DNA from 3 places in the Streptomyces sp. NBC_00028 genome. Region 2 is predicted to be linked to each of the others. Evidence: predicted binding sites of a transcription regulator. Region 2 holds the regulator's gene; each other region holds the start of a gene.

Region 1 (7,849 bases), 2.6 Mb from region 2:
CCCGACGGACGACCCGGAATTACTCCGAGATCGCTGAACTGCAATTACCGGGTCGTCCGTCAAACGTTCTACCGAATCAGGCGGAGGCCAGTTCCCGGGCGCCGACGGTGGTGTCGTAGAGCTCCTGGAAGTAATCACCGATCAGCTCGATGTACGTGGCGAGATCGGCGTACGCCTGCTCCGCGGAGCCGAATCCCTCGACCGCCTGGGAAACGGTGCGGAACATCAGCTCGTCGTGGTCGTGCGACTCGTCGAAGTCCAGGTGCGTCTGGGTGCCCTGGGTGAATTCGGTGCCGAACTCCTCGGCCGCCTTGTTGGTGATGATCTGGTTGTAGCGGTCCGAGTACCACTCGACGAACCAGTCCCAGACCGTCGTCGGCGCCGGGCCGCGCTTGTCGGCCTCCAGACGCAGATAGCCCATGAGCTGCTTGGTCGACGGGAAGACGTCGGTGGCCTCCAGCTGCTCGCTGGTGAAGCCGAACTTGTTGAGGTCACGGGTGAACATGCCCTCGTGCCCGAACTCCTCGGCCAGGTACTGGGCGAGCTTGGCGGCGAGGCTGTCGTCCTTCGAGCCGACCTTGAAGAGGGCGTAGGTGTCGACCTCGTTGTTCAGCCGAATACGCAGAACCGTCTCGGTGATGTGACGAATGTAGTAGTCCCGGTCGGTCCATTCGCCCGCGTGCAGTTCGCGCAGCTTGGTGACGCGCTGGAACTGCTTCTCCATCAATTCCTCGGCCAGGCTCTCGAGTCGGGACCGATCAAGCTTCGTCATTACGGATTCCTCCTCCTTGGATCGGTCATGAGTCTGGCTTGATCGCGAGTGGAGCCACAGGGCCAATATGCAGATCGTGGCCCCATGGGAGGAGAATGGTCCCGTACTACCGGACGCAGGGGGCCGGAGGCGTGCCATGACCTTCGTACAGCTCATCGACTGCAAGACCAGTCGGTTCGACGAGATGAACCGACTGATGGACCGGTGGGTCGAACAGACCAAGGGGAAACGGACCGCGACGCACGACCTCGTCGGCAAGGACCGCTCCGACGCGTCGCACTTCCTTCAGATCGTGGAGTTCCCGTCGTACGAGGACGCGATGCGGAACTCGAACCTGCCCGAGACGGACAAGATCTTCCAGGAGATGGTCGCTCTCTGCGACGAGATGCCGACGTTCACGGACCTCGACGTCGTACGGGACGAGCAGCTGTACGCCGCCACGTCCCGCCGCTTCTTCGAGGCGGTGGGCGGGAAGGACACGCCGTCGCTGGAGGGGCTGCTGGCCGAGGACTACCACGATCATGATCCGTCCAACGATCAGGACGTGATCGGGCTGGACGCGGTGCGCGAAGAGGTCGAGGCGTGGAAGACCGGCTTCGACTTCGACTTCACCGTCGACGATCAGCTGGCCCAGGGCGACCGGGTGTGCACCCGCTGGACCTGGCACGGCACACACACCGGTGACTTCATGGGGATGCCGGCGACGGGAAAGCGGGTGTCCATGACCGGCACGACCATCCACCGGTGCGGTCCCGACGGGAAGATCGCCGAGGGCTGGTGGCAGTACGACCGGCTGGGGCTGATGGGGCAGCTGGGGGCGCTGGACGACCTGGAGCAGTGAGTACGCAGAAAGGGGAAGCCCCCGGTCCGCCGCAGCGGACCGGGGGCTTCGCTCAGGCTCGCGGAGCCTTAGTGGGAGTGGCCGTGGCCGTGACCGGCGGCGGCCGGCTCCTCCTCTTCCTTCTTCTCGACGACCAGGGTCTCGGTCGTCAGGAGGAGGGAGGCGATGGAGGCGGCGTTCTCCAGGGCGGAGCGGGTGACCTTGACCGGGTCGATGACGCCGGCCTTGACCAGGTCGCCGTACTCGCCGGTGGCGGCGTTGAAGCCCTGGCCCTTGTCGAGCTCGGCGACCTTGGAGGTGATGACGTAACCCTCAAGACCGGCGTTCTCGGCGATCCAGCGAAGCGGCTCGACGACGGCCTTGCGGACGACGGCGACACCGGTGGCCTCGTCGCCGGTCTTGCCCAGACCGCCCTCGAGGACCTTCGCGGCGTGGACGAGCGCGGAGCCACCACCGGAGACGATGCCCTCCTCGACCGCGGCGCGGGTCGCGGAGATGGCGTCCTCCAGACGGTGCTTCTTCTCCTTCAGCTCCACCTCGGTGGCGGCGCCGACCTTGATCACGCACACGCCGCCGGCCAGCTTCGCGAGGCGCTCCTGGAGCTTCTCGCGGTCCCAGTCGGAGTCCGTGTTCTCGATCTCGGCCTTGATCTGGTTGACGCGGCCCACGACGTCCTCGGAGTTGCCGGCGCCGTCGACGATCGTCGTGTCGTCCTTGGTGATGGTCACGCGGCGGGCGGAGCCCAGCACGTCCAGACCGGCCTGGTCGAGCTTGAGGCCGACCTCCTCGGAGATGACCGTGGCGCCGGTGAGGACCGCCATGTCCTGGAGCATCGCCTTGCGGCGGTCACCGAAGCCGGGGGCCTTCACGGCGACGGCGTTGAACGTGCCGCGGATCTTGTTGACCACCAGGGTCGACAGGGCCTCGCCCTCGACGTCCTCGGCGATGATCAGGAGCGGCTTGGAGGCACCGGCCTGGATGACCTTCTCCAGGAGCGGCAGCAGGTCCTGGATGGAGGAGATCTTGCCCTGGTTGATCAGGATGTACGGGTCGTCGAGGACGGCCTCCATACGCTCCTGGTCGGACACCATGTACGGGGACAGGTAGCCCTTGTCGAAGGCCATGCCCTCGGTGAAGTCCAGCTCAAGACCGAAGGTGTTGGACTCCTCGACGGTGATGACACCGTCCTTGCCGACCTTGTCCATCGCCTCGGCGATGAGCTCGCCGACCTGCTGGTCCTGCGCGGAGAGCGCGGCGACGGCGGCGATGTCCGCCTTGTCGTCGATCGGACGGGCGGTGGCGAGGAGGTCCTCGGAGACGGCGGCGACGGCCGCGTCGATGCCCTTCTTCAGCAGCGCCGGGGAGGCACCCGCGGCGACGTTCTTCAGGCCCTCGCGGACCAGCGCCTGGGCGAGCACGGTGGCGGTGGTCGTACCGTCACCCGCGATGTCGTTGGTCTTGGTCGCCACCTCCTTCACCAGCTGCGCGCCGAGATTCTCGTACGGGTCCTCGATCTCCACCTCACGGGCGATCGTGACACCGTCGTTGGTGATGGTGGGGGCGCCGAACTTCTTGTCGATGACGACGTTGCGGCCCTTGGGGCCGATCGTCACCTTGACCGTGTCGGCAAGCTTGTTGACGCCGCGCTCGAGGGCGCGACGGGCGTCCTCGTCGAACTTCAGGATCTTCGCCATGGGAGCGGTTCAGCCCTCTCGGAAAACGTGGGTGAAAAAGCGAACTGCGCCCCTGACGCCCGGCTTCATAAGGTCGCGGGGGCCCGGGGCGCAGCTCAAAAGCAGAATGTGCTTGGAGGTCTTACTTCTCGATGACCGCGAGGACGTCGCGGGACGAGAGGACGAGGTACTCCTCGCCGTTGTACTTGACCTCGGTGCCGCCGTACTTGCTGTACAGCACGATGTCGCCGACCTTCACGTCGAGCGGCAGGCGCTCGCCGTTCTCGAAGCGGCCCGGACCGACGGCGAGGATGACGCCCTCCTGGGGCTTCTCCTTCGCGGTGTCCGGAATGACCAGGCCAGAGGCCGTGGTCTGCTCGGCGTCGAGCGGCTGGACCACAATGCGGTCCTCGAGCGGCTTGATGGCAACCTTGGAGCTGGCGGTCGTCACGATCCGACCTCCCCCTTCGGAGATCTCACGGGGTTAACTGTCTGAGGTGGCGACCAGGTCGATCCGTCGTCGCGGGTGCCGGACCTGCCCGTCGCTATTGGCACTCTCCAGGGGGGAGTGCCAGACCCGAGACTATGACCGCGATTAGCACTCGGTCAAGCGGACTGCTAATCGCGTCCCTACATCGGGCCACCAGCCCGCCCCTCAGACGTAGTCCTCCAGCCGCCCTACCCTCAATCCCGCCCCCTCGATCTCCCGCAGCAGCCGTGCCGTTCGCTCGGTCAGTGTCAGACCGGTCGTCTCCGTCGACGGCAGGGAGACGATGTCGCCGGGGAGCAGGCGGTGCGTGCCGGACGCGTAGGTCAGGTGATCCCCCTCCATCGACGCCCGCCACAGGACGACCGCCCCGACGCCGCAGTCGGTGGCCGCGCGCAGGGTCGTGGTGTCGTACGTCCCGTAGGGCGGGCGGAAGAGACGGGGGCGGATGCCGAAGCGGGCGCCGAGTTTGTCCTGCTGGCCGCAGATCTCGGCGCGCTGGCCGGCGTACGGCAGGCCGCGCAGGGCGGTGTGGTCGAGGGTGTGGTTCTGGATCGACGCGCCCACCGACTGGAGGCGCGCGAAGTGGCCGTAGCCCGGGCCGACCACGCTGTCGGTGAGGAACATGCTGACGGGCAGCCGCCGTCGACGGACCAGTTCGACGAAGCGCGGGTCCCGCTCGACGCCGTCGTCGTACGTCAGGAAGACGACCTTCTCGGAGGTGGTGACCCGCCGGACGACGGGCACGGCCGCGGGCCCGGACCGCACCCCCTTCGCCCCGTACGTCACGGCCTTCTTGCCCAGCCGTTCGATCGGGTCGACGGACTGGGCGCAGCCGGTCAGAAGCAGCGCGAGCGCCAGAGCCGTCGTCAAGGCCTTCACAGGTAGTCCTCCAGCCGCGCCACCGCGTACCCCTCGGCCGTGACCTTGTCGAGGAAGCGTCGGATCATGTCCGGCATCGTGCCCTTCCACTCCCCCCGGCCGCGGAAGTGGCTCAGCACGATGTCGCCCGGGTGGATCCTCCGGTCCCACTCGCGGTACTCCCAGTGGTCGACGAAGACCTCCTCGTTCCAGATCGGCGCGTACTTCACCCCGCAGGACTTCGCCGCGACCAGGGTGTCCTGGTTGTAGTTGCCGAAGGGTGGCCGGAAGAGCAGGGGCCGCTTGCCGTAGTGCTTCTCGATGACGTCCTGCATGCCGCAGATCTCGCGCTTCTGACGGCCGTAGGACAGACCGGGCAGATAGGGGTGGTGGAGGGTGTGGTTGTTGAGCACGACCCCCTGGTCCTGCATCCGCTTGAAGTACCCGTAGTCCTCCTTGATCAGGAAGTTGCTGAGGAAGGCGGTGTACGGGATCTTCAGCTCGCTCATCATCCGCAGGAACGCCGGGTCCTTCTCGGCGCCGTCGTCGATGGTGAGGAAGACGATCTTCTCCTCGGTGGGGATCGTGGTGAAGACGGGCGGCAGCCCCCGCTCCTCGTGACCGTCGACCTCGAAGCCCTTGCGGGTGGCGATGTGCGGCTTCTTCGCGGGCGGGGCGGGCGGTGTCAGCGGAGCCCGGGCCAGTCCCCAGCGCTTCGCGATCCTCGCCTGTGCGCGCAGCTTGCCGGCGTACGCGTCGAGGGCGCGGGCCGGGGGCGCCTTCAGGGGCTGCTGGCCGGGCGCCGGGCGGACCTTGGCGCTCTCACCCTGCGCGCCACAGCCGGAGGCGACGGCGGCGAGGGCCAGGACGGCGAGGGTGCCCCGAAGACCCGTCGAACCCCACCTGGCCCGACTTTTGTCATTTTGTACTACTGATCCCATGGCGCCGGATCCTCGCAGGTCACCGCCCTGATGCCGGGCCGACACCGCCGCCGGAGGCATACGGTCCACCGACTGGCCCACAATGAGGCGGTGAACGACCTCGCCCCCCTCCTCACCCCCGCCGGCCGCGCCCTCCTCGACGAGGTGCGCGGCACCGCCCCCGCCGACGAACTCGCCGTCGCCACCCGGCTGCGCCGCGACCACCCCGCGGACCTGGTCTCGGCGGCGCTCGGCCAGGCGCGGCTGCGGCAGCGGGCGGTGGCGAAGTTCGGGGACGAGGACGCGGCGCGGATGTTCTTCACCCCGAACGGCGTGGAGCAGTCGACGCGGGCGAGTGTGGCGACGTACCGCGCGCGGCGGCTCAAGGAGCTGGGGGTCACCTCCGTCGCCGACCTGTGCTCCGGCATCGGCGGCGACGCAATCGCGCTGGCCCGGGCCGGGATCAGGGTCCTCGCGGTGGACCGCGACCCGCTGACGGCGGCGACGGCCCGGGCGAACGCGGAAGCGCTGGGCGTGTCCGATCTCATCCAGGTCAGAGAGTCCGACGTCACGGAGGTCGACACCGCCGGTTACGACTTCGTGTTCGTGGACCCCGCCCGGCGATCCGCGAAGCGCGGCCGGATCTTCGACCCGGAGGCCTACTCCCCGCCCCTGTCCTGGGCGATCGAAACGGCACTCAAGGCCCCGCACGCCGCCCTGAAGATCGCCCCCGGCATCCCCCACGAGGCGATCCCCGCCGAGGCCGAGGCCGAGTGGATCTCCGACGGCGGGGACGTGAAGGAGGCGGTGCTGTGGTTCGGGACGGCACCGGGAGCCGTCCGGGCAACCCTGCTGCCGGGCCCCGGCACCCTGCTCGGGCGCGGTCTGCCCGACCCCGAAGTCCGCCCCGTCGGCCGCTACCTGTACGAGCCCGACGGCGCCGTCATCCGCGCCCACCTGGTCGCCGAGGTCGCCGAGGACCTGGAGGGCGGGCTGATCGACGAGACGATCGCGTACATCACCGCCGACGAACTGCACGCGACCCCGTACGCCACCGCGTACGAGATCACCGACCAACTCCCCTTCAACGTGAAGAAGTTGAAGGCGCTGCTGCGGGAGCGGGGAGTCGGGATCCTGACCGTGAAGAAGCGGGGGTCGGCGGTGGAGCCGGAGGAACTGCGGCGGAAGGCACTGCCGAAGTCGAACGGGAAGGCCGAGGCGACCGTGTTCCTGACCCGGGTCGCGGGGGCGCCGACGATGCTGATCGGAGCCCCCGCCTGAGCGTCACTACCGGGTGGCCGTCGTCCGCAGTGCGGCGATGCCCGGGCTCGCCTTGGGCGCGGCCAGGGCTCCGGAGTTCGCCGCCGTGGGCTCCAGGCCGTTGTAGTACGGCGTGTAACCCCACTGGCCGCTGCCGGCGCTGATCGCGCCGCCCGCGGAGTTCAGCGCGGGCGTCGACACCGACCCGGTGCCGCCGAAGACGGCCACGTAGCTGAGGCTCGCGGCACCCTTGACCAGGTACGACTTCGTGTCGGCGGAGAGCGCGTCGACCTTCGTCCACAGCAGGGGGCCGTAGACGTTCATCGCCGCCGCGGCGGAGGTGCCGCCACGCCAGCTGTCCACCGAGGCCAGCGCGGCGTTGCGCGGACCGCCCCACCAGAAGCGGGCGAGCGCGGCCGCCGTGGCCTCGTGGGTGCTCCCCGTGACCGGGTAGTAGGTGTACGTCGAGGGCCAGTGGGAGAACGTCGTGTGCGTCAGCGCGTACTTCGCGGAGCCACCGACCGGGATGACGTGCGTCTCTCGCGGGTCGAGACCGTTGAGGTACGACTTCACGGACGTGGTCAGCTTGTTGCCCTCGTTGAGGACGACGACGGCCTTGCCGCTCTTGCCCAGCCCACCGGCCGCGGAAGCCGCCGCCAGCGCCGAGTGGTAGTCGGTGCCGGTGGCGAGGAAGACATCGGTCGGGGCGCTGGTGATCGCCTTGGCGACCGCCACCGAGGTGGAGTAACGGGACGTACCCGCAAGGCGCTTGGGGGTGAAGCCGAGCGAGGTGACCTTCGAGGCGACGGCACCGCTCAGGATCGACGTGCCGCCGACGAGGTAGACCGGGGCGCCGGGCTTGAGGACCCGCTTCAGCTCGCTCTGCACTGCCGAGGTCAACGAGGTGGCCGAGGTCAGCAGGACCGGGCCGCCCTTCTTGCCGGCGAGCGCGGGAGAGGTCAGCGCGTAGGCCTGGCTGTCCTTGGAGACCAGCACGGCGGACGAGGCGTTCTTGAGGCCCGCCTCGCTCTGGCC
Region 2 (7,849 bases):
CTGACTGCGATCGGTCTGGGCACGAAGGATGCCGCGACCGCGGCGGGCCGGGCGGCCGAGAGTGCCGCCCGGCACGGCTCCGAACCCTCGTACTTCGGTATCCACGGCCACTTCATGTGTCTGCACCCGCTGGACCCCGGCAAACCCCTGGCCGTCGACAACGGCCCCGCCCCAACCGACCACCCGGTGCTGTCCTTCGGCACCACCGGCGACTGGATCTGGCTCTGGGACCCTCGTCGCAACGACGGCGAGGCCCAGGAATCCTTCGCCGTCCGCCGCGAGGACGTGCAACTGATCCCGGCAGAAAACCCGGAGACCGACCACTGCCCGCCCACCTAACCTGACGCCATGCGCAAAGACCGCCGGCTCCGTCGGCTCGTCGTCGACGAGCTGACGACGTATCTGTGGAACTTCCGCCAGAAAAAGGGCGTCGACGGCGTCTGGCGGGACATCGTCACGCTGCACCGGGGCGGCCGGCGTACCCGGTTCGTGTTCCGGGCGGGCGGCGCGGGTTCGGGCCGGTATGTCTCCGAGGGGGACATCTGGTTCCAGGGCTGGGCGATGGACGGCCAGGGCGCGGGCATCAACCTGCGTGAGCCGGCCGTCGTACGCGCCCTGCTGGACGAGGCGAACCGGCGTGGTCTGCTGCCGTCCGGCGACGGTGAGTTGGACGGCTGGGAGTTCTTCCACGCCGTCGCCGAGGCCGTCGACCTCAGGCGCGCAGCAGCAGCCACTCCTGGAGTTCCACCAGGTTCCCCTCCGGGTCCTTGAGGTGGGCGACCCGCATCCGGTCGGTCATGGGCGCGGGGCCGTGCAGCAGGACGGCGCCCCGCCCGGTGATCTGCTCGCAGTAGGAGTCCAGGTTGTCGACGCGCAGCACCACGAGCGACCGGTGTCCGCTCGCCTCGTCGCCCAACTCGCCCAGGATCCCGGCCATCATCGCCCGGTCCTGGAGGGCGATGCCGGCCGCCCCGGTGGAGGGGCTGAACTTCTCGTACGGTCCCTCGGTCGCCCCCGACTGCGGCTTCAGGCCGAGGACTTCGGCGTAGAAGCGGTAACAGGCGGCGAAGTCGGTGACGAGGAGCCGTACTTGGGCGAGTTCCACGGTGTTTCCCCCGGAGGATCGGTCAGGACCAGCGGCCGGTGCGGCCGAGGAGCAGGGCCGCGGCCGCCGTCCCGGCGGTCGACGTACGCAACACGGTAGGGCCCAGCACGTACGCCTTCGCACCGGCCTCCTCGAAGAGCGCCAACTCGTCCTTGGCGACGCCCCCTTCGGGGCCGACGACGAGGACGATCTCACCCTCGTCGGGGAGGCCGGCGGTGGCGAGCGCCTGGCTGCCGCGCTCGAAGTCGGAGTGGAGTACGGCGGCGAAGTCGGCGCGGGCGAGCAGCGCGGCGACCTGTTTGGTCGTGGCCAGGTCCGCGACCTCGGGGAAGCGGACGCGGCGGGACTGCTTGCCGGCCTCGCGGGCGGTGGCCCGCCACTTGCCGAGCGCCTTCAGCCCGCGGTCGCCCTTCCACTGGGTGATGCAGCGGGCCGCCTGCCAGGGCACGACGGCGTCGACGCCGACCTCGGTCATGGTCTCGACGGCGAGTTCACCGCGGTCGCCCTTGGGGAGGGCCTGGACGACGGCGATGCGCGGCTGCGCCACCGGTTCCTCGCTGACGCGGTCCAGTTGGACGATCAGCCGGTCCTTGCCCTCGGTGCCGAGCACGACGCAGTCGGCCCAGCGGCCGGCGCCGTCGGTGAGGATGACGTCCTCGCCGGGCTGGAGGCGCTTCACGGAGACGGCGTGCCGTCCCTCGGGGCCGTCGAGGACGTAGTGGCCGCCGCCACCGGCGTCGAAGTGCTCGACCACGAACACGGGAGCGGTCATCGCGGGTCACCTCCGGCGTTCCGGAATCCGGACAACGCTGTCGTGGCGTCGGCGAGTTCGGCCGCCAGCACCTCCACGAGCTGCCCGGCGGGCAGCGGGCGGGCCATCCGGTGCCCCTGTCCCGCCCACAGGGCCATGCCCTGCGGGTCACCGGCCTTGGCGGCTGCCTTGCGCAGGGGGGAGGTGAGGTGGTGGACCTCGGGGTAGGCGGCGGGGGCGTACGGACCGTGCTCGCGCAGGAACCGGTTGACGAGCCCGCGGGCCGGCCGTCCGGAGAAGGCGCGGGTCAGTTCGGTGCGGACGAAGAGCGGGTTGGTCAGCGCCTGCTTGTGGAGGTCGGCGGCGCCGGACTCGGAGGTGGCGAGGAAGGCGGTGCCGAGCTGGGCGGCACTGGCGCCCGCGGCGAGGACGGCGGCGATCTGGCTGCCGCGCATGAGGCCGCCGGCGGCGACGACCGGGATCCCCACGGTTTCCCGGATCTGCCCGACGAGCGAGAGCAGCCCGAGCCCGGCGCCGTCGGTCTCGGGGATGTCCCGATGGGTGCCCTGGTGTCCGCCGGCCTCGACGCCCTGCGCGATCACCGCGTCGGCCCCGGCCCGCTGCACGGCGAGGGCCTCGTCCGGGGTGGTCGCGGTGACGAGGGTGAAGGTCCCGGCCCTCCGCAGCGCCTCCAGCACCTCACCGCCCGGCACCCCGAAGTGGAAGGAGACGACGGGTACGGGATTGTCGAGGAGTACGGCGAGCTTGGCGTCGTATCCGTCGTCCCGGCCGCTCTCGGGGTCGCCGAGCTCGGTCTCGTACCAGGCGGCTTCCCCGGCCAGCTGGTGCGAGTAGACGTCCACGGCGGCCGGGTCCGCGTACTCGGGCTGCGGCATGAACAGATTAACGCCGAAGGGCCGTCCGGTGAGCCCGCGCAGCTGCTTGATCTCCTGGTACATGCCGTCGGCCGTCTTGTACCCGGCGGCAAGGAACCCGAGCCCCCCGGCGTCGGACACGGCCGCGGCCAGCCGCGGCACGGAGACCCCGCCCGCCATGGGGGCCTGCACGATCGGATGGGGGAAGAGATCGGTCAGCGCGGAGGACATGCCCGCATGTTGTCACGTCCCCCGAACAAGTCCGAATCCAGCCTTCCACCTGGCATAGTCCACTGATGCCACTGGGCGCCGAGCGGCTTTCACCGTCGACGCCCAGCCCGCGTCAGCGACCGTTGAACGCATCCTTCAGCCGCGAGAACAAGCCCTGCTGCCCCGGCTGACTGTGCCCACCCGGGGGACGACCCCCGGGACCCCCAGCAGCACCCCCAGCCCGCCTCAGCGACCGTTGAACGCATCCTTCAGCCGCGAGAACAAGCCCTGCTGCCCCGGCTGACTGTGCCCACCCGGGGGACGACCCCCGGACCCCCAGCAGCACCCCCAGCCCGCGTCAGCGACCGTTGAACGCATCCTTCAGCCGCGAGAACAAGCCCTGCTGCCCCGGCTGGAACTGCCCCTGGGGCCGTTCCTCGCCGCGCAGCTTCGCCAGTTCGCGCAGCACGCGCTCCTGCTCCGGGTCCAGCTTGTTCGGGGTCTGCACCTCGACGTGCACGATGAGATCGCCCCGGCCGCCGCCCCGCAGATGCGTGACACCGCGCCCGTGCAACGGGATCGACTGCCCGGACTGCGTGCCCGGCCGGATGTCGACCTCCTCCATGCCGTCCAGCGTCTCCAACGGCACCTTCGTGCCGAGCGCCGCCGCCGTCATCGGGATCGTCACCGTGCAGTGCAGATCATCACCGCGCCGCTGGAACATCGCGTGCGGCAGCTCATGGATCTCGACGTACAGGTCACCGGCGGGACCGCCGCCGGGCCCGACCTCGCCCTCACCCGCGAGCTGGATCCGCGTGCCGTTGTCCACACCGGCCGGGATCTTCACGGTCAGCGTGCGACGGGAGCGGATCCGGCCGTCACCGGCGCACTCGGGACACGGCGTCGGAACCACCGTGCCGAACCCCTGGCACTGCGGGCACGGACGCGAGGTCATGACCTGGCCCAGGAAGGACCGCGTCACCTGCGAGACCTCACCGCGCCCGCGGCACATGTCACACGTCTGGGCCGAGGTTCCCGGCGCCGCGCCCTCACCGTTGCAGGTGTTGCAGACGATGGCCGTGTCGACCTGGATGTCCTTCGTGGTGCCGAAGGCCGCCTCGTCGAGCTCGATCTCCAGCCGGATCATCGCGTCCTGGCCGCGCCGGGTGCGCGAGCGCGGACCGCGCTGGGACGCCGTACCGAAGAACGCGTCCATGATGTCCGAGAAGTTCCCGAAGCCACCGGCGCCGAAGCCGCCCGCGCCCCCGCCGCCCGCCTGGGACAGCGGGTCGCCGCCGAGGTCGTAGACCTGCTTCTTCTGCGGGTCCGACAGCACCTCGTAAGCGGCGTTGATCTCCTTGAACCGCTCCTGGGTCTTCGGATCCGGGTTGACGTCCGGGTGCAGCTCGCGTGCGAGCCGACGGAACGCCTTCTTGATCTCATCCTGCGACGCGTCGCGGCGCACGCCGAGAACGGCGTAGTAGTCCGTGGCCACTTACGACTCCGCCAGGATCTGTCCGACGTACCGTGCCACCGCTCGTACCGCTCCCATCGTTCCCGGGTAATCCATGCGGGTCGGTCCGACCACGCCGAGCTTGGCTACTGCCTCGCCGCCCGAACCGTAGCCGACCGACACCACCGAAGTTGAGTTGAGTCCCTCATAGGCGTTCTCGTGACCGATGCGTACGGTCATGCCCGAATCCCCGGCCTCGCCAAGCAACTTGAGGAGCACGACCTGCTCCTCCAGTGCCTCCAGGACCGGCCGGATGGTGAGGGGGAAGTCATGTCCGAAACGGGTGAGATTGGCGGTGCCGCCGATCATCAACCGCTCCTCGTTCTCCTCGACCAGTGTCTCCAACAGCGTGGAGAGCACTGTCGCGACCGTACCCCGATCCTCGACGTCGAAGCCCTCGGGCAGGTCCTCGACCAGCCGCGGCACATCGGTGAACCGACGCCCCGCGACCTTGCTGTTGAGCCGCGCCCGCAGATCGGCCAACGAGGCCTCCCCGAAGGGCGCCGGGCAGTCGACCATGCGCTGCTCGACCCGGCCCGTGTCGGTGATCAGGACGAGCATCACCCGCGCGGGGGCGAGCGAGAGCAGCTCCACATGCCGCACGGTGGACCGGGTCAGCGACGGATACTGCACCACCGCCACCTGCCGGGTGAGCTGCGCGAGCAGCCGCACGGTCCGGGCCACCACGTCGTCGAGATCGACGGCGCCGTCGAGGAAGTTCTGGATCGCGCGCCGCTCGGGCGCGGTCATGGGCTTGACGCCCGCGAGCTTGTCGACGAACAGGCGGTAGCCCTTGTCGGTGGGGATGCGCCCGGCGCTGGTGTGCGGCTGGGCGATGTACCCCTCGTCCTCCAGGGCGGCCATGTCGTTGCGCACGGTCGCCGGGGAGACGCCGAGGCTGTGCCGCTCGGTGAGGGCCTTGGAGCCGACGGGCTCCTCCGTCCCCACATAGTCCTGGACGATGGCGCGCAGCACCTGAAGCCTGCGTTCACTCAGCATCGCGCACACCTCCAGAAGTCGATCCCCAGGCCCCTGCCTGGCACTCTGTCCGTCCGAGTGCCAGCGTTCCCCGCGGCCCAGTGTACGGCGGTGGGGTGCCACCCGGGCAAGGTCGGTCGGGGTGTGACAGCTCGTGAACCGCTCGTACGGCTAGCGTCGCGGTATGACGGTGACTTGGGAAGAGCTGGGGTGGCAGCGGGTCGCGGCCGGGGTGGGCCGGTGCCGGCTGCCGGTCTGGGACTGCACGGCGGGCCTGGTCGTCGGGGCGGAGACGGCCCTGTTGGTGGACGCCGGGTCGAGCCTCGCGGAGGGGGCGCGGCTGCGGGCGCAGGCGGAGTCGCTCGCCGGGCACCGTGTGACTCATCTCGCGCTGACCCACCCCCACTTCGACCATGTCTTCGGCGCGGCGGCGTTCGCGGGCGCGGAGGTGTTCGGGCCGGTCGGCATGGACACGCTGCTCGGCCAACAGCAGGCCCGCGCGGAGCTGCGCGCGGACGCGATCCGCAACGGCCTGGAGGTGGGGCGGGCCGACGAGGCCGTGGACTCCCTCACCCACCCCCGTCATCTCGTCTCCGGCGAGTGGACCCTCGACCTGGGCGGCGGCCGGCAGGTCCTGCTGGCCAACGTCGGCCCCGGGCACACCGCACACGACCTCGCGGTGCTGGTGCCGGGCTCGCCCGAGGTGGTGTTCTGCGGCGATCTGGTCGAGGAGTCCGGTGATCCGCAGGCGGGTCCGGACGCCGTACCGTCGCACTGGCCGGCCGCCCTGGACCGCCTCCTCGCCCTGGGCGGCGAGGACGCGCTGTACGTGCCCGGTCACGGAGCGGTGGTGGACGCGGCGTTCGTCCGGGCACAGCGCGACGCCCTGGCGCGGCGTTTCGGCGTGTCGCCCTGACCGCACCCCGGCTTCTCCTATCGTCATCCGAATGCGCCAGTACTCCGCCGATCTGACCCCGCCGTGGAAGAAGCCGAAGCCCGTCCCGGAGGTCCCGGCCGAGCCCGGCCTGGTGGTCGAGGAGCCCGGCACCGGTTTCTGCGGCGCGGTGATCCGCTGCGAAGCGGGCACGGTGACCCTGGAGGACCGCTTCGGCAAGCTCCGGGTATTCCCGCTGGAGCCGCGGGGCTTCCTGCTGGAGGGGCGGGTGGTGACGCTCGTACGCCCGTCGTCAGCGGCTCCCGTACGACCCACGCGTACGGCTTCCGGCTCGGTCGCCGTCCCCGGCGCCCGCGCGCGTGTGGCCCGCGCCGGCCGCATCTACGTCGAGGGCCGGCACGACGCCGAGCTGGTCGAGAAGGTCTGGGGCGACGACCTGCGCATCGAGGGCGTGGTCGTGGAGTACCTGGAGGGCGTGGACGACCTCCCGACGATCGTGGCCGACTTCGCCCCGGGCCCCGACGCCCGCCTGGGCGTCCTGGTGGACCACCTGGTGCCGGGCAGCAAGGAGTCCCGTATCGCGGCCTCGGTCACCAGCGAACACGCCCTGGTCGTGGGCCATCCCTACATCGACATCTGGGAGGCGGTGAAACCGTCGTCCCTGGGCATCGAGGCGTGGCCCAGAGTCCCCCACGGCCAGGACTGGAAAACGGGCGTGTGCAAGGCCCTGGGCTGGCCCTCGGAGAACACGGGCGCGGTATGGCAGGCAATTCTGAAGCGGGTGAACTCTTACAGGGACCTGGAGCCGGAGCTCTTGGGCCGAGTAGAAGAACTGATCGATTTCGTCACGGCCTGACTGGACCCACCTAAAGGGGCGCGGGGCTGTGTCCATTTGCGGCTCCGCCGCGTGGGCGCGACCAGCCCCCACCGGCCCGCACCCGCCCAACGACCTCTCAGTCCACCAGGTCCCGCACCACCGCATCCGCCAGCAGCCGCCCCCGAAGCGTCAGCACCGCGCGCCCCTCGTCGTACGACTCCTGCCACAGCAGCCCGTCCGACAGCGCCCGGCGAGCAGCTCGCAGACCCTCCTCACGGAGCAGATCAAGCGGCACCCCTTCCCGCAGCCGCAGCTCCAGCAGAATCCGCTCGACCCTCCGGTCCTCCTCCGACAACACCTCACGCCCCGCCCCCGGCGATCTCCCCGCCGCCAGCGCCGTCGCGTACGCGCCGGGATGCTTCACGTTCCACCACCGCACCCCGCCCACATGCGAGTGCGCCCCAGGACCAGCCCCCCACCAGTCCGCGCCGCGCCAGTACAGCTCGTTGTGGAGACACCGCCCGGCCTCTGAGGTCGCCCAGTTGGAGACCTCGTACCAGTCGAACCCGGCCGCCGCGAACGCGTCCTCCGCGATCAGATACCGGTCCGCGTGCACGTCGTCGTCGGTCATCGGCACCTCGCCGCGACGGATCCGCCGGGCCAGCTGCGTGCCCTCTTCCACGATCAACGCATACGCGCTGACGT
Region 3 (7,849 bases), 1.1 Mb from region 2:
GGTCTACGGCGGTGAGCTCGTCGGCATCGAGGGCAACTACGACGACGTGAACCGCTTCTGCTCCGAGCTGATCGGCGACCCGGCCGGCGAGGGCTGGGGCTTCGTCAACGTCAACCTGCGGCCGTACTACGCGGAGGGTTCCAAGACCCTCGCGTACGAGATCTGCGAGCAGCTCGGCTGGCAGCTTCCCGACCAGCTGGTCGTGCCGATCGCCTCCGGCTCCCAGCTCACCAAGATCGACAAGGGGCTCCAGGAGCTGATCAAGCTCGGGCTCGTCGAGGACAAGCCGTACAAGATCTTCGGCGCGCAGGCGGAGGGGTGCTCGCCGGTGTCGGTCGCCTACAAGGCGGGCCACGACGTCGTCCGCCCCCAGAAGCCGAACACCATCGCCAAGTCCCTCGCCATCGGCAACCCGGCCGACGGTCCCTACGTCCTGGACATCGCGCGTCGCACCGGCGGTGCGGTGGAGGACGTGAACGACGAGCAGATCGTCGACGCGATTCGGCTGCTCGCCAGGGCTGAGGGCATCTTCGCGGAGACCGCCGGTGGTGTGACCGTGGGCGTGACGAAGAAGCTGATCGAGAACGGTCTGCTGGATCCGACGCTGACGACGGTCGTGCTGAACACCGGCGACGGTCTGAAGACACTGGACGCGGTGGCCGAGACGGGGCTGACCGCGACCATTCGCCCCAACCTGGAGTCCTTCCACGAGGCCGGACTCGCATAGTCGTTGTTGTCTGCGGGCCGGTGGGGGCTGGTCGCGCCCACGCGGCGGAAGCCGCACATTGAACACAGCCCCGCGCCCCTAGGTGCGTCATCCTGACCGGAGGATCAATCGTGAGCGTCAACGTCCGCATCCCCACCATCCTGCGCACCTACACGGGTGGCCAGGCCGAAGTGACCGCCGAGGGCTCGACCCTCGCCGACGTCATCGCCGACCTGGAGAAGAACCACACGGGCATCGCCGCCCGGGTGCTCGACGACCAGGGCAAGCTGCGTCGGTTCGTCAACGTGTACGTCAACGACGACGACGTCCGCTTCGAGCAGGGCCTGGAGACCGCCACCCCGGACGGCGCCGGCGTCTCGATCATCCCGGCCGTCGCCGGCGGCTGAGTCCAGCTGACCGAATGACTGATCATTACCGTCGGTAAGGCCGATTACCGAGAGTTCAACGAATTGCCCCCTCCGTGAGAGAAACGGAAGGGGCAATTCTCTATGGTTGAGCGCGGTACAGTTGGGGAAGCTGCTGCGCCTTCCATGCCACACGCATATGAGTTCCTGCTCCACTTGCGACGAGAAGCAGCCAAAGTGTGCGGTTCTTTTGTGAGTCTTGTGCCTTTTATGGGGCCCGACTTGCCCCGAATTCGGGCGAATTCTCGCTACATTCCGGACCCCGCACGTCCAGAATTCTCGTCCGATTGACCTGTTGCAGACGGCAGTTGGACAGATACATTCAGCCGCGGTCGACGCGTTCCGGCGCACGCCCCCAATCCGTGGGGGGTGAGGTCTGACCCGGATCCGCGAAGTGTGGATCTGTGCAAGGGCCAGTAATAGGGGAGTTAGGCATGGCTCAGGGCACCGTCAAGTGGTTCAACGCGGAGAAGGGGTACGGCTTCATCGCGGTCGACGGTGGTGCGGATGTTTTCGTCCACTACAGCGCGATCCAGATGGACGGGTACCGCACCCTGGAAGAGGGTCAGCGGGTCGATTTCGAGATCTCGCAGGGCCAGAAGGGGCCGCAGGCGGACATGGTCCGACTGGCGACCGGCTGAAGCACGCGCCGACTGACTAGCAGCGACGTTCTTCTTTGAAGGGCCCGCACCTCATGGGGAGTCATGGGTGCGGGCCCTTCGGCGTGCCCGGGACCCCGCACGTCCTGCCCGGACCCCCTGCGGTGACTGCCCGATCCCCGGGAGGCGCTTGCACTCGACCATGCCGAGTGCTAATCATTGGCGTTAGCACTCTGAAGGTGAGAGTGACAAAGAAGGACCGGGTCGGTGAGGCCCGCAGGCCAGGTGGGGCAAGGAACCACGAGGTGTGCGAGCCGTCCGTCGCGGGCGCGGGCGCGGTCCGAAGGAATCACCCCCAGTCCTGGAGGGACCACTTCACATGGCCAAGATCATCGCGTTCGACGAGGAGGCGCGGCGCGGCCTCGAGCGCGGCATGAACCAGCTCGCGGACGCCGTCAAGGTGACGCTCGGCCCCAAGGGTCGCAACGTCGTCCTCGAGAAGAAGTGGGGCGCCCCCACGATCACCAACGATGGTGTCTCCATCGCCAAGGAGATCGAGCTCGAGGACCCGTACGAGAAGATCGGCGCCGAGCTGGTCAAGGAAGTCGCGAAGAAGACCGACGACGTAGCCGGCGACGGCACGACGACCGCGACCGTCCTGGCCCAGGCCCTGGTGCGCGAGGGTCTGCGCAACGTGGCCGCCGGTGCCAACCCGATGGCCCTCAAGCGCGGTATCGAGAAGGCCGTCGAGGCCGTCTCCGGTGCCCTCCTTGAGCAGGCGAAGGATGTCGAGACCAAGGAGCAGATCGCTTCGACGGCCTCCATCTCCGCCGCCGACACCCAGATCGGCGAGCTCATCGCCGAGGCGATGGACAAGGTCGGCAAGGAAGGCGTCATCACCGTCGAGGAGTCCCAGACCTTCGGTCTGGAGCTGGAGCTGACGGAGGGTATGCGCTTCGACAAGGGCTACATCTCCGCCTACTTCGCCACCGACATGGAGCGTATGGAGGCGTCCCTGGACGACCCGTACATCCTGATCGCCAACTCCAAGATCGGCTCCGTCAAGGACCTGCTCCCGCTCCTGGAGAAGGTCATGCAGTCGGGCAAGCCGCTGCTGATCATCGCCGAGGACGTCGAGGGCGAGGCCCTGTCGACCCTGGTCGTCAACAAGATCCGCGGCACCTTCAAGTCCGTCGCCGTCAAGGCCCCGGGCTTCGGTGACCGCCGCAAGGCCATGCTCGGCGACATCGCCATCCTCACGGGCGGCGAGGTCATCTCCGAGGAGGTCGGCCTCAAGCTGGAGAACGCGACCCTGGACCTCCTGGGCCGCGCCCGCAAGGTCGTCATCACCAAGGACGAGACCACCATCGTCGACGGTGCCGGCTCCGCCGACCAGGTCGCCGGCCGGGTCAACCAGATCCGCGCCGAGATCGAGAACAGCGACTCGGACTACGACCGCGAGAAGCTCCAGGAGCGCCTGGCCAAGCTCGCCGGTGGCGTCGCCGTCATCAAGGCCGGTGCCGCGACCGAGGTCGAGCTCAAGGAGCGCAAGCACCGCATCGAGGACGCCGTGCGCAACGCCAAGGCGGCCGTCGAGGAGGGCATCGTCGCCGGTGGTGGCGTGGCCCTGCTCCAGGCCTCCGGTGTCTTCGAGAAGCTGGAGCTGGAGGGTGACGAGGCGACCGGCGCTGCCGCCGTCAAGCTCGCCCTTGAGGCCCCGCTGAAGCAGATCGCCGTCAACGCCGGCCTCGAGGGCGGCGTCGTGGTGGAGAAGGTCCGCAACCTCACCCCGGGTCACGGCCTCAACGCCGCGACCGGTGAGTACGTCGACCTGGTCAAGGAAGGCATCATCGACCCGGCGAAGGTCACGCGCTCCGCTCTGCAGAACGCCGCCTCCATCGCCGCGCTCTTCCTCACCACCGAGGCCGTCATCGCCGACAAGCCGGAGAAGGCCGCCGCGCCCGCCGGTGGCGGTATGCCGGGCGGTGACATGGACTTCTGATCCCTCGCGGATCGGTCTCGTCCTTGCCGAGGGCGGCCCTCCCTGTTCCGACAGGGGGTGCCGCCCTCGGGCGTTTCCCGGAGGTGGGCGGGATCACAGGGGCCCGGGGAAGGGGAGGGGTGTACTGAGCGGTTGCTTACTGCGTACTGTCCATGCGTATGCACATACCCGACGGTACCCACCGCTCGTACCACCGCTAGGAGCCCGCGTGACCGCCACCCCCTCCCGTGCCGCCGAGATCCTCTCCCGGCCGATCACGATCAACGGCCTGACCGTCCCGAACCGCATCGTGATGGCGCCGATGACCCGGATGTTCTCCCCGGGCGGCATCCCGGGCGCGGACGTGGCGTCGTACTACGCGCGGCGCGCGGCGGCGGGCGTGGGCCTGGTCGTCACCGAGGGGACGTTCGTCGGCCATGACTCGGCCGGGTACAGCGGCCGCGTCCCGCGCTTCCACGGCGAGGAGCAGCTCGCGGGCTGGCAGCGGGTCGCCGCGGACGTGCACGCGGCGGGCGGCACGATCGTCCCGCAGCTGTGGCACATCGGCATGGTCCGCAAGGAGGGCCAGAACCCCTTCCCCGAGGCCCCCGCGGTCGGCCCCTCCGGCATCCGCGTCGGCGCGAGCGAGTCCACCGGTACGACGATGACCCAGCGCGACATCGACGATGTCATCGGCGCCTTCGCCGAGGCCGCGGCCGCGGCGGAGCGCATCGGTATGGACGGCGTGGAGATCCACGGCGCGCACGGCTACCTGGTCGACCAGTTCCTCTGGTCCGGCACGAACCGCCGTACGGACGGCTACGGCGGTGACGCGGTCGCCCGTACCAGGTTCGCCGCCGAGATCGTCGCCGCCATCCGCGAGACGGTCTCGGCCGACTTCCCGGTCATCTTCCGCTACTCGCAGTGGAAGCAGGAGGCCTACGACGCCCGGCTCGCCGAGACCCCGGAGGAGTTGGAGGCCATCCTGAGCCCGCTCGCCGCCGCCGGTGTCGACGCCTTCCACGCCTCCACGCGCCGCTACTGGCTCCCCGAGTTCGACGGCGCCGACCTGAACCTCGCGGGCTGGACCAAGAAGCTCACCGGCAAGCCCACCATCACCGTCGGCTCGGTCGGCCTCGACGGCGACTTCCTCAACGCGTTCGTGGGCGAGGGCTCCCCGCTCAAGGGGCTCGACGACCTCCTCGACCGCCTGGAGCGCGACGAGTTCGACCTCGTGGCCGTCGGGCGCGCGCTGCTCCAGGACCCGGAGTGGGCGGCGAAGGTCCTCGCGGACCGCTTCGAGGAGCTCAAGCCCTACGACGCGGCGGCGCTGAAGTCGCTGAGCTGACCCCGGTCGCCGGTTCGGCTGCTGGTCGCTGACCTCCCTCAGGTGAACGTGACCAGCAGCGCGCCCGCCAGGATCTGCGGCAGCAGGGCGACGATCCCGAAGAACAGGGCGGTGCCCCGCGCGAGGGCGGCTCCCGTGCCGAGCCGCCTCGCCCCGACCCGGGCCAGGACGACCGCGAGCAGCGGCAGCAGGGCCACCAGGACGCAGCCCGCCCGGTACGCCACCCCCGAGTGGGCGGAGCCCGTGGTCAGCAGGGACCAGATGACGACCTGGTCGAGGAGGAGCAGGGCCACCAGACCGGCCCGGACGCCCCGCGCCTGCCTGCCCTCGGGCCGACCGAGGTGCGCGGTGGCGTAGATCGCGGAGTGCACCAGGGTCACCAGGACGCAGAAGACGGCCGTGGTCAGGGCCCAGCCAGGAGAGAGACGCGGAGCTGCTTGATCAGGCCGTTCATGTCGGTGATGAAATACCGCCAACCTGTGAGGGGCCGGGCCGCTCGTCGCTATCGTCCGGGAGATGAGGATTCTTCAGCTCTCGGACACGCACTTGGAGCGCGTCGACGCCGTCAACCGGCACGGCGTCAACGCGCATGACTCCCTGCGGCTCCTCCTCGACGAACTCCGGCATCTGCGGGGCGTCGACGCCGTCGTCGTCACCGGCGACCTCGCCGACGACGGGTCCCCGGAGGCGTACACGGCCGTGGACGCGCTGGTGGGCGGGTTCGCGCGGACCGTGCTGGGCGGGGTGCCCGTGTTCTGGACGACCGGGAACCACGACGAGCGCGAGGCCTTCGGCAAGGTGCTCGGCAGCGGGCACGCGGAGCCCGAGGCCGTACTGGAGTCGGCGGCGGCGGAGCGGGCCGCGGTGAGCACCGTCGGCGGATGGCGGTTCGTCACACTGGACTCGCTGGTGCCCGGGAAGGTGCACGGGCACCTCTCCGCCGGACAGCTCGCCTGGCTGCGCGAGGTGCTGAGCATCCCGGCCGAGCACGGCACCGTCCTCGCGTTCCACCATCCGCCGATCGCCCTCGACAACCCCCTCCAGCAGGTCTTCGGGCTGCGCAATCCCGCCGACCTCGCCGACGTGCTGCGCGGCGGCGACGTCCGGGCCGTGCTCACCGGGCACTTCCATCTCCAGCTCTTCGGGCTGCTGGAGTCGGTGCCGGTGTGGGTGACGCCCGGCGTGGTCAACCGCATCGACCTCACGGCGGCGCCCGGGACGGAGCGGGCCGTGCGCGGGGCCTCGGCCTCGCTCATCGTCCTCGGCGGCGCGTCCGGTCCGCTCTTCCACACCCTCCACGCGCGTGATCCCCATGCGCACGAGACCGTCTACGAACTGGGGGAGGAGCGGGTACGGGATCTCGTCGCACGGGCATGACCTGCGCCACTTGGGTAAGTCAAGCAACTGACTTAAGGTTGCCTCGGTCAAGTACTAGCCGATGGAGGCCCACCCATGTCCGACGCCCTCGCCCCTCCCGCCCCGGCGGGAGGCTCCGCACCGCCGCGGTCGAACGCCGTGGTGGCGGTGCTGGCCTTCGCCGGAATCGTGGTCTCGCTGATGCAGACCCTGGTGATCCCGATCGTCCCGGAGCTGCCGAGGCTCCTGGACGCGCCCGCATCCGACACCGCCTGGGCCGTCACCGCCACCCTGCTCGCCGCCGCGGTCGCCACCCCGGTCGTCGGCCGCCTCGGTGACATGTTCGGCAAGCGCCGCATGCTGCTGATCAGCGGCGTCATGCTGATCATCGGCTCGGTCGTCTGCGCGCTCGCCGACTCCCTCGTACCGATGATCATCGGCCGGGCCCTCCAGGGCCTCGCCTCCGGCGTGATCCCGCTCGGCATCAGCATCATGCGTGACGAACTGCCCGCCGAGCGGCTGGCCTCCGCCACCGCCCTGATGAGCGCCTCCCTCGGTATCGGCGGCGCCCTCGGACTGCCCGCAGCCGCGCTCATCGCCGACAACTTCAGCTGGCACGTACTGTTCTGGACCTCTGCCGCGCTCGGTGCCGTGGCCATCGGCCTGGTCACCGCCTTCGTCCCCGAGTCCCGGGTGCGCACCGGCGGCCGGTTCGACCTCGTCGGCGCCGTCGGCATGGCGGCGGGGCTCATCTGCCTCCTCCTGGCCATCTCCAAGGGCGCCGACTGGGGCTGGGGCAGCGGCACGACGATCGGCCTGTTCGTCGCGGCCGTCGTGATCCTGCTGAGCTGGGGCTTCTTCGAACTGCGCACCAGTCAGCCGCTGGTGGACCTGCGCACCACCGCCCGCCGCCAGGTGCTGGTCACCAACCTCGCCTCGATCGCCGTCGGCTTCGCCATGTTCGCGATGAGCCTGGTGATCCCACAGCTCCTCCAGCTCCCCGCCCAGACCGGCTACGGCCTCGGCAAGTCCATGCTCGCCGCGGGCCTGGTCATGGCCCCCTCCGGCCTGGTCATGATGGCCACGGCACCGATCTCAGCCGCCGTCTCCAAGTCCCGCGGCCCGAAGGTCACGCTGATGATCGGCGCCCTGATCGTCGCCGCCGGTTACGGCCTCAACATCGTCCTGATGAGCGAGGTCTGGCACTTCGTCCTCGTCTCCTGCGTCATCGGCGCCGGCATCGGCTTCACCTACGGCTCGATGCCCGCGCTCATCATGGGCGCGGTCCCCGCGTCGGAGACGGCCGCGGCGAACAGCCTCAACACCCTGATGCGGTCCATCGGCACCTCGTCGGCGAGCGCCATCGCGGGTGTCATCCTGGCCCAGCTGACCACGGACTTCGGCGGCTACGCGCTGCCCTCCGAGAACGGCTTC

The links. The regulator HrcA, encoded in region 2, represses chaperone genes, less so after heat shock. The targets are predictions, from matches to a motif close to TTNGCACTCNGNNNNNCNGAGTGCNAA.
Region 1: the regulator HrcA is predicted to act here: its motif matches at 3,882-3,908, upstream of groES (co-chaperone GroES).
Region 3: the regulator HrcA is predicted to act here: its motif matches at 1,920-1,946, upstream of groL (chaperonin GroEL).

The regions. Positions count from the first base shown of each region.
Region 1 is NZ_CP108293.1:4,157,118-4,164,966, forward strand. Features, by position in the region: gene OG885_RS18325 (hypothetical protein) at 77-772, opposite strand; gene OG885_RS18330 (ester cyclase) at 909-1,613, shown strand; gene groL (chaperonin GroEL) at 1,682-3,307, opposite strand; gene groES (co-chaperone GroES) at 3,429-3,737, opposite strand; gene OG885_RS18345 (polysaccharide deacetylase family protein) at 3,942-4,655, opposite strand; gene OG885_RS18350 (polysaccharide deacetylase family protein) at 4,652-5,575, opposite strand; gene OG885_RS18355 (THUMP-like domain-containing protein) at 5,666-6,835, shown strand; gene OG885_RS18360 (cell wall-binding repeat-containing protein) at 6,842-7,849, opposite strand, start outside.
Region 2 is NZ_CP108293.1:6,723,595-6,731,443, reverse strand. Features, by position in the region: gene OG885_RS30235 (hypothetical protein) at 1-339, shown strand, start outside; gene OG885_RS30230 (hypothetical protein) at 349-771, shown strand; gene OG885_RS30225 (VOC family protein) at 713-1,105, opposite strand; gene OG885_RS30220 (16S rRNA (uracil(1498)-N(3))-methyltransferase) at 1,128-1,877, opposite strand; gene OG885_RS30215 (nitronate monooxygenase) at 1,874-2,962, opposite strand; gene dnaJ (molecular chaperone DnaJ) at 3,300-4,436, opposite strand; gene hrcA (heat-inducible transcriptional repressor HrcA) at 4,437-5,453, opposite strand; gene OG885_RS30200 (MBL fold metallo-hydrolase) at 5,617-6,348, shown strand; gene OG885_RS30195 (DUF3097 domain-containing protein) at 6,380-7,183, shown strand; gene hemW (radical SAM family heme chaperone HemW) at 7,281-7,849, opposite strand, start outside.
Region 3 is NZ_CP108293.1:5,613,620-5,621,468, forward strand. Features, by position in the region: gene thrC (threonine synthase) at 1-727, shown strand, start outside; gene OG885_RS25220 (ubiquitin-like small modifier protein 1) at 838-1,113, shown strand; gene OG885_RS25225 (cold-shock protein) at 1,566-1,772, shown strand; gene groL (chaperonin GroEL) at 2,110-3,732, shown strand; gene OG885_RS25235 (NADH:flavin oxidoreductase) at 3,941-5,059, shown strand; gene OG885_RS25240 (hypothetical protein) at 5,098-5,439, opposite strand; gene OG885_RS25245 (metallophosphoesterase) at 5,576-6,436, shown strand; gene OG885_RS25250 (MFS transporter) at 6,512-7,849, shown strand, end outside.